Regions from separate parts of the Vibrio scophthalmi genome, predicted to be linked through region 1. Evidence: predicted binding sites of a transcription regulator. Region 1 holds the regulator's gene; each other region holds the start of a gene.
The links. The regulator PurR, encoded in region 1, represses purine synthesis genes. The targets are predictions, from matches to a motif close to TNANGNAAACGTTTNCNTNA.
Positions count from the first base shown of each region.

Region 2: a site for PurR is predicted at 1,671-1,690, ahead of glyA (serine hydroxymethyltransferase). Genes of this name have one in related genera too.
Region 3: a site for PurR is predicted at 992-1,011, ahead of RJD38_RS16020 (NupC/NupG family nucleoside CNT transporter). Genes of this name have one in related genera too.

Region 1 is NZ_CP134271.1:376,696-379,981, reverse strand. Features, by position in the region: gene RJD38_RS01615 (TfoX/Sxy family DNA transformation protein) at 146-739, opposite strand; cyclic di-GMP riboswitch class I at 849-937, opposite strand; gene purR (HTH-type transcriptional repressor PurR) at 1,088-2,092, opposite strand; gene torD (molecular chaperone TorD) at 2,480-3,127, opposite strand.
Region 2 is NZ_CP134271.1:2,214,753-2,218,038, reverse strand. Features, by position in the region: gene RJD38_RS10155 (hypothetical protein) at 1-145, shown strand, start outside; gene glyA (serine hydroxymethyltransferase) at 364-1,614, opposite strand; gene RJD38_RS10145 (YitT family protein) at 1,949-2,548, shown strand; gene treC (alpha,alpha-phosphotrehalase) at 2,637-3,286, opposite strand, start outside.
Region 3 is NZ_CP134272.1:248,101-251,386, forward strand. Features, by position in the region: gene RJD38_RS16015 (DEAD/DEAH box helicase) at 1-658, opposite strand, end outside; gene RJD38_RS16020 (NupC/NupG family nucleoside CNT transporter) at 1,267-2,475, shown strand; gene RJD38_RS16025 (LysR family transcriptional regulator) at 2,608-3,286, opposite strand, start outside.

The DNA of each region.
Region 1 (3,286 bases):
TCTTACGATCGTATTGTTGCATCGTTCAGTCATGAATACGGTTCTTTGCTCGTTGTTTTATATAGGAACTTCAAAGCACGCAAAAAATTTCAAAAAAAAAGCCAGCAACAATGGCTGGCTTAATTCAATTTATTCATTTTCTAAATTAATGCTCAAGGCGAGACATCAGTTCTTGGCGGCGAGCTTGAGGAACGACGGACCAATGCGTGCCTTTAATTGCGCCTTCAAGTGCCCAAAGCAACTCTAAACTCACCTGGGTATCATGTGAGGCTTGAATGGCTTTGTATGCTTGAACTGAACCCACTTGTTCTAAATTCTCAACTGATTCGATACCGGCTTTTTTCAGCATACGTTCAGTTGCAAGACGCAAGTTTGGTAGATCTTTAATACGAGTTGGTTTTGTTTTCGCTTGAGTGCTCTTTTCTTGCTTAGCGAGAGAGAGTGCATCGGTAGCCGTTTGCAGTGTTTTTGCACTGTCTTGGTACCACTCTTCACTTAAAGCAAAATATTTAGTAACAACAGGGAAGCCTCGTTTGTGATACACGTACGGTTCTAATCCTTGTTGCTTAAACTGCTCAGTAAGGGCATCGTCGGCACGAATATGAAGCTTGTCGTGTACAACCAATGCAAACATTGTGTCGTCTGCAAAAATGCCGAACCCACCAAACATAGAGCGAGATTTAATCCGACCTAAGGGCTCAAAAAGCCTCATAGAGTCTTTAAGTATTGGTTTATCCATTCAGTACTTTCTCGGTGTATGTGTATATACGCCACCAAATCAGGTCCGAGAGAATAGCAGTCAATGCAGATTTCTGGAGAGTAATCAGTTAACGTGTTGCATTTCTACCATCGGTAACCCCGCTGCCGTACATCATTACAATGTTTAGGCCGGTGGCTTTGCGTCCCAACTTTTCAGTTTGGTTTGCCCTGTGCGTGACTTAATTTGCTCTGCTAAAGATTAAATTACTTCTGTCAGGAAGTAGTCTATTAATATGGGATAATTGTGATCTTTATGCAAGAATAACTTTCATTTATGAGGCTTTAGCCGAAGGATTGCCCCTCGGCTAATCTTTATTGAATCATTAACTTAGTCGATTCTTGCAACGGTGCTACGCTCAACGATTTCTGGATGCATCTCAAACACGCGTTTTTCGTGTTCTTTATCTTTAATACGCTCTAGCAGAATTTCGAATGCGTTTTTACCAACACGACGCTTTGGTTGGTGAACTGTCGTCAGTGGTGGAGAGAAATACTCTGCCAATTCGATGTTGTCGTAGCCGATCACTGAGATGTCTTCTGGCACGCGAATGCCTTTTTGTTGCAGACGGCTCATTAGGCCTAATGCCATGGTGTCATTGAAGCAGAATACAGCCGTCGGGCGTTTGTCCATAGCAACGAGTTGGTCGGCGGCCAATACGGCCGTGTCACACTCAAAGTTACCTTCAAGAATCCAATCTTCGTTAACTTCAAGTTGTGCTTGGTTCATCGCACGTTTAAAGCCTTGGATACGCTCTTGGCAAACTGCTTTTTCAAAGTGACCGCTTAGGCAAGCGATGTCTTTGTGACCGTGGTCGATCAAGAATTTCGTTGCTAGGTAGCCACCTTCTTCTGAGTTGTCGATGATGTTGTCTGCTTGAGAGGTCTCAGGGCCCCAATCCATCACAACTTTAGGAATGTCTTTGTGGTTGTTGAGCATTTCGCTCAGTTCTTCTGTTAAGTCAGAACACATCACCAAAATACCATCAACGCGTTTTTCTGCGAGCATGCGAATGTAGTCGCGTTGTTTCTCGTAGATACCACCAGTGTTACATAGGATCAGTGTGTAGCCTTGGCGGTAACAGTAGCTCTCGACGCCATCAATTACTTCAGAGAAGAATAGGTTAGTAGATTGAGTTACTAGCATACCAATGGTACGAGTCGTATTGCATTTTAGGCTACGAGCAACGGCACTTGGTGCATAGTTTAGCTCTTTCACTGCTTCCATCACGCGCTCTTGCGTTGTCTCTGCGACAAAGCGAGTTTTATTGATCACGTGTGAAACAGTAGTGGTTGATACGCCAGCAAGGCGAGCAACGTCTTTAATAGTGGCCATAAGGGGTTGTCCTATCTTTAGCTGCCACGGCGGTATTCACATATCAGAATAATTTGGCAGAAAGTATTAAAAACACAAAAACCGCTTGATTACAGCGGTTTGTATTTAATTCATTATTTTTTTATCGTTTGCGCTGTCGATTCTAGACCGCATCTCGTTTGGGGGCAAATAAAAATCCCGTCCCCCATACTGTTATGCCCACCATGATAGGTGAGTGATTAGGCATCAGCCGAATAAAAATCACTTAAAACAAGGAGTGGATGAGGTGTCACTCGTTACTTTTATTACACCACACCAACCCTAGAAAAAGCCGTTATTCGCGAATTTATTCAGCATCAACTCATTACGCATCAACGCATCAAACACCTATTGGGTAGATATTGAGCGTCATTCACCCGTTAAGTATTGGCAATCAAGCTCTAAAAACGCAACCAGCAGCGCCGCAACGGCAGAGTAGAAACCAAACTTATCTAAGCCTTTGCATTTGGTCGCAAATTTAGCCACCCAGCTTAGAATGTGTTGACGGATAAAGGCTTCTTGTTCAACGAAACTTTCTTCAAAATGACGCTCTTGCTCAAGCTCGTTTGAACGAATAATGATGTTACCGAGCAGATCAAGTTCAATCGCAATATGATCCGCAGGCTCGTTCAAGCCTTGTTCAACCGCAACACCGTACTTTTGAAGTAATGCGTCCATTTCGTTCGCTGGTTTATCATGCAGTAGACCGGTTGTACCGATGTACATAGAAGCATAAGGCAGTGCAGATTCTTTATCAGACTTTAAAAATAAGTCACAAAAGTCAGCCGCCAACTCTAGCTGGCCATCTTCGCGGTCTAGCTGACGGTTAAGTGCATCCACTACATCATCAATGGCTGGTTTTAGGCTTGGGTTTTCACCAAGGCCAGATAAAAAGCTACGAATCTCAGGGCTTTGATATTGCTCTAGATCCGCTTCAGTTAGCTCTTTGGCAAATAAGCTAGAGAACCACCAGTAAATTTCTGCACGCTTTTCGTTAAACGCTTTTAACTCTTGCATCAAACAATGCTCCTATTTTCATTCTCCTACTATTCTAGCGAAGAAAAATGAATAGGGATAACACACAATGCGTCAAAATAAGTGCAAAAATGGCAAAATGTTAATGCTTGGGCTAGTTTTGTTTTGAATCAATAAAAAATCATCTTTCTTGATTTTAAT
Region 2 (3,286 bases), 1.4 Mb from region 1:
ACTCAACACCGAAAACACACTCGATACCATGCGTGACATTAATATCGATTATTGTGGCGGCGAAGGGCTAGGAAAATTTAACGAAAGCACGCGCTATTACTCATTCAAATGCAAATCCGGCACATTACTGAGTATTGCCAAGTAAGTTCCGCCAAACCATTATCAGTACATCATTTTCCTATTTTCTTTAGACAAAAAAAGGAGCATTAAGCTCCTTTTCAAAATCATCTTGGCGACTTAACCATCTATCCAACAGCGAATTTCATCATTCCAAATACGAAAAAGGCTCCAGAAGGAGCCTTTCAAATCGCATTTTCATAGTAGATGAGCGACACAGTCACTCGTTCACTCTACGAAGAAAAATTAAGCGTAAACCGGTAGACGCTTACAAATTTCCAATACTTTCACTTTGGTGGCTTCAATCACAGACTCATCACCGATGTTGTCTAAGATGTCACACATCCAACCTGCCAATGCTTTTGAATCTTCTTCAGTAAAGCCACGGCGAGTGATTGATGGAGAACCAACACGGATACCAGACGTTACGAATGGGCTACGTGGGTCGTTTGGTACTGAGTTTTTGTTCACGGTGATATTGGCCGCACCTAGTGCTGCATCCGCTTCTTTACCTGTGATGTCTTTGTCGATCAGATCAACTAGGAACAAGTGGTTCTCTGTAGAACCAGACACGATGTTGTAGCCACGAGCAAGGAATTCAGCAACCATTGCTTTTGCGTTTGCAACAACGCGCGCTTGGTATTCTTTGAATTCTGGCTCTAGAGCTTCTTTGAACGCCACTGCTTTACCGGCAATAACGTGCATTAGAGGGCCACCCTGACCACCAGGGAATACCGCTGAGTTCAGCTTCTTATACAGATCTTCACCTTCGTTAGAAAGGATTAGACCGCCGCGTGGACCCGCTAGCGTTTTGTGCGTCGTTGTGGTTACTACGTGCGCATGCGGTACAGGGTTCGGGTAAACACCGGCAGCGATAAGACCCGCTACGTGCGCCATATCAACGAAGAAGTAAGCACCTACTTTGTCCGCGATTTCACGCATACGCGCCCAATCACACACTTGAGAGTAAGCAGAGAAACCACCAATGATCATCTTAGGTTTGTGTTCTACCGCTAATGCTTCCATTTCTTCGTAATCGATTTGACCTTTCTCATCGATGCCGTAAGGAATAATGTTGTAAAGCTTACCAGAGAAGTTTACTGGTGAACCGTGAGTTAGGTGACCGCCGTGCGCTAGGCTCATGCCTAGAACGGTATCGCCAGCGTTAAGCAGCGCCATGTAAACCGCGTTATTAGCTTGAGAACCCGAGTGTGGCTGTACGTTGGCATATTCGGCACCGAATAGTTCACAAGCACGTTCGATCGCAAGTGTTTCCACTTTATCCACATACTCACAACCACCGTAGTAGCGTTTACCTGGGTAACCTTCAGCGTACTTGTTAGTTAGCTGAGAGCCCTGTGCTTCCATTACTCGTGGGCTGGTGTAGTTTTCAGAAGCAATTAGTTCAATGTGCTCTTCCTGACGAAGAGTTTCTTCTTGGATAGCTGCGAACAAATCCGCATCGTAATCTGCGATGTTCATATCACGCTTAAGCATCTGTATCTCCTGACTCAGATTTAGACTGAAAGTTGCAAAAAACTGGCAAACGACCCCGACGCAAACGTTTTCGTCACCCTACTGGCGCGCATTTTACATAATTTGATCTAGGTCATAAAGAGAAAATTGCATTTTTCTCATGCAGTTTTTTCATACTGGTTTACAAGGTTTATCATGTTGAGGCCATCTTTGCCCAATAACTGTCAACACGACGATTTACACCTTGTAAAAAGACAATTACATAGGTTTACCTTAATTTTCGCTCTCAATCTACCGAAAACCTCATCTTTTCCTTACTATGCAGGCCATTCGTTCAAGGTTTAATTTTAAATTGATGGAAAAACATACACGTAAAGAAGATTGGATCGCCATATTGACCGGCACGTTTATCGTCGCACAAGGGGTCTTTTTCCTCCAATCAGCTCACCTTCTTACTGGTGGCACCACTGGCCTTGCATTGCTCGTTAGCCAAGTTGTTCCTTGGTCTTTCGGCACATTATACTTTTTAGCGAACTGCCCATTTTATCTTTTAGCTTGGAAACGTTTTGGCGCACGCTTCGCATTTAACAGCGCAATCTCAGGTGCGTTGGTGTCGATTTTAACCGATCACCTCGATTTGGTGATCAGTCTGGATAAAATCAGCCCTGCTTATTGTGCTTTAGCGGGTGGCGTTTTGATGGGACTGGGAATGCTGATTCTATTTCGTCATCGTTCTAGCCTTGGCGGCTTTAACGTGCTCTGTTTACTCATCCAAGATAAATTCGGTATTTCGGTCGGCAAAACTCAATTGGCGATTGATTGCGTTATTTTAATTACCTCATTTTTCTTTGTACCGCCGCAAACCTTACTCTATTCAGTATTTGGCGCGGTTGTACTTAATCTGGTGTTGGCGATGAACCATAAGCCAACTCGCTACGTAGTGAGCTATCGGTAAACTTCAAGATGATGTGTAATAGAAAGGTTTGGGGCATACCCCAAACCTTTTTGTTTACGACTTATTCGTTCACTTTCCACGGCACTAATTACTTATCGATGAGAAGAATTCGAGTCTCATAAGGGCGCAGCGACACCATTTGGTTTGTCACATTAAACAACGCATTTTGATAATTGGTTAATAAACACTGTGCAGCGGAAAGATCCAAATGCTCTGGTAATTGGCATATCGCCTCTTCAGCGTAAAAGTTACTAATTAAGATAAGCTGCTGCGTCTCACTCTCACGTAAATAGACATAACAGTGTTCATCTTGTGGCAGCAAATCATAGAACAAACCATGTGTGATCACAGGGTGTAGCTTGCGTAGTGCAATCAACTGCTGGTAAAAATAGAACACCGAGTTTTGATCATCTAAGGCGCTTTGCGCATTGATCTGCGTGTAGTTACTCGCCACTTCTAACCACGGTTCACCCTGAGTAAAGCCGGCATGACATGAATTGTCCCATTGCATTGGCGTGCGAGAATTATCACGAGACTTTTGCGCCAAGATGGTCATCATTTCATCATGATCTACCCCTTGCTGGTTGACCATAATATCGTACATATTAGTGCTTTCTACATCTCGATACTGCTCAATAGCAGTATAACCCGGATTGGTCATCCCTAACTCTTCACCTTGATAGATATACGGCGTACCTTGCATCATATGCAGTGTGGCAGCGAGCATCTTAGCTGATT
Region 3 (3,286 bases), on a different replicon from region 1:
GCTCTACTTTTTCTGCGGTTGAGTTAGCCGGTGCAACTGAGATTTCGACTGGGTTGTTTACCAAACCTTTTGCAAGATCGCGGATCTCTGGTGAGAACGTCGCTGAGAACAGTAGGTTTTGACGCTTTTTCGGTAGCAAGTTTAGGATTTTGCTGATGTCGCGGAAGAAACCCATATCCAACATGCGGTCAGCCTCATCTAAGACTAAGACTTCAAGCTGTGAAAAGTTCACCGCTTTCTGGTTGAAAAGATCAAGTAGACGACCCGGAGTTGCCACCAAGATGTCGCTGCCTTTACGCAGTTGCATCATTTGTGGGTTAATTTTTACGCCGCCAAATACCACGGTAGAATTTAGATCGAGGTAACGGCTGTAGTTGTGCACGTTCTCTTGGATCTGCGCTGCAAGCTCACGAGTCGGCGTTAAAATCAAAGCACGAACATGGTTGCTCTTCGCTTTTTGACCTTTACTTAGTAGTTCAAGGATTGGAAGCGTAAAGCCAGCTGTTTTACCGGTACCCGTCTGGGCTGCTGCCATGACATCTTGTCCTTCAAGAACTGCAGGGATAGCCTGAGCCTGAATTGGCGACGGCGTATCATATCCTTGCTCTTGAATAGCTTTAAGGATTGGAGCAGAAAGAGCGAGCGAGGTAAAACCCATAAATTTGATTCTCAATATATAGTGGTTCTTGCCGAGCAAGACATTTTTGTTTGGCTCGGGTAGAAAAGTTCGACATTCTGAGGCTTTTACCCTTCGGTATCAACATATCAATGCAAATAACCACCTTATCACGCCAGATAGAGCCAAATCACTCGAGGCTAGTGCTTTAATATCAATAAGTAACACTCATATTTCTTTTTATCTTTATTTGATTGCCGCTTTTCCATCGCGCCCTTAGTCATCAAGCCTTGCTGCTATTTTGCACACAAAACCCAACCGTTTGCGCTAACGTTTTCCTTTCTATAAAAACTTTAACAAAAGTGATCGTTGTCACAACGAAAAAGGCTGCGTATACTCCGCGCCCGGTTAGATATGAAGCCTACTCACGCAATAGCAATTGTATGGCTAGGTCATTAACCGGCTTTCAATCGACTGAAACATGGATATTTGCCCCAAGGAATCGGGCCCAGCGTAACTGTGAGCGTTTACGGGTCTTGAATTTGCTATCGGGCAAACCAACACGGCGAAACAACACCGCCCTGTTGCCAACGCCTGTGTGCGTGTAATTCTTTACCCGCCTTAAGACTGACACATAGCAAGGCAACATAATGCAAATCATCTTCAGCTTGGCCGGCATATTGGCTCTATTGGCATGTGCTTACGCACTTTCAGACAGTCGCCGTGATATTAACTGGCGTACTATCATCGGTGCATTTTCACTTCAGGCAGGTTTTGCTGCCTTAGTTCTCTATTTCCCATTGGGTCAATCGTTGTTGGTGACAGTCAGTGACGGTGTATCAGGTCTGCTCGCATTTGCTGATGCGGGGATTAGCTTCCTTTTTGGCGATCTCGCTTCTGGTAACTTCATCTTTGCTATTCGCGTCCTACCGCTGATCATTTTCCTGTCTTCTATTATTTCTCTGCTTTACTACCTTGGCATCATGCAGAAGCTAGTAAAAGTGATTGGTGGTGCGATTGCCCGTCTACTCGGCACTTCTCAGGTTGAATCTCTGGCTGCAACCAGCAATATCTTCCTTTCGATGAGTGAAGCTTCGCTTATTGTGCGTCCGTTCTTACCGAAAATGACCCGTTCTGAACTTTTCGCAGTGATCGTTGGTGGTATGGCATCAGTCGCGGGTTCTGTTCTTGGTGGCTACGCCGCTCTTGGTATCGAACTAAAATACCTAATCGCAGCCAGCTTTATGGCAGCACCGGGTGGTCTATTAATGGCAAAAATTCTCGTTCCTGAACGTGAAAAACTAAGCCAAGACGACCCAATTGAATTGGAAGCAAGTACCGATGCTAACATCATCGACGCCTTGGCTTCTGGTGCGATGAACGGCGTAAAAGTAGCGGTTGCTGTCGGCGCAATGCTACTGGCGTTTGTCAGTGTCATCGCCATGGTTAACGCAGGTTTTGAGAACGTAGGTAACTGGGTTGGTATTGATAACTTATCATTACAACTGATTTTTGGTTATCTGTTTGCACCACTGGCTTTCTTTGCCGGTATCCCAACAAACGAGCTGCTAACAGCGGGTGCATTGATTGGTCAAAAAACAGTTCTGAATGAATTTGTTGCCTTCTTGGATTTCATTAGTGTGAAAGAAACCTTGTCTGCCCATAGCCAAGTGATCATCACTTTCGCACTGTGTGGCTTTGCCAACATTGGTTCGATTGCGATTCAATTAGGTTCTATCGGTGTAATGGCACCAGAGCGTCGTCAAGATGTTGCACAGCTCGGTTTCCGCGCAGTGACCGCCGCAACGCTAGCGAACATGATGAGCGCAGCATTAGCTGGTCTGTTTATCGCGCTATAGGTTTTCGGCCAAAACCTGAAGAAACTCGGGTTAAAACGATAGCTTAAATTGAACAAGCCCACTCTTTCTCATTGAGTGGGCTTGTTACTATTCACAATCCGCTTTGCACGCTCAGCGACTTTAACTCTTCCACTACTTTAACTCTTCCACCACCAAATCAATAAAGCGACGAACCTTAGTCGACATATGTTTACGACTTGGGTAGACCAAACACATTTCGATTTTATGTACCGGAAAATCGGTAAATAACTCGACCAATTCGCCTCGCTCAATGCTGTCTAATACCAATGCTTCAGGCAAGCGACAAATGCCTTGCCCTAACGTGCTTAAACTGAGGGACATTTCTGGACTGTTGGTCGTCATCACTCCACTCACCTCAATACGCAGTAGTGAGCCATCGTGATCAATGTAGTTCCACACATAAGGCTGCTTGTGGTTGCTATAACAAATCATTTTGTGTTTGCTAAGATCACTCGGGTGTTTGGGCATACCATGTCTTTCTATATAACTCGGTGCAGCAACGGTGCGAGTGCAAGAGCGCTGAACAAGACGGCTAATCAAACTAGAGTCAGCAGCGCTTGACGATGAACGCAACACCACATCATAACCTTCGCCAATCAAATCCACCTTATGGTCGCTGGCAAATACTTCCACTTTTACCTTCGGATAGAGCTGCATGTATTTAGCCAATACAGGGCTAAGTTGAGCCGCGCCAAAATTGACCGGACAGCTAATCTTCAGTACCCCCGTCGGCTCTTGTTGTTGGCCACTGATCGCCAATTCAAGCTCTTGTGCACTTTCAATTAGTTGC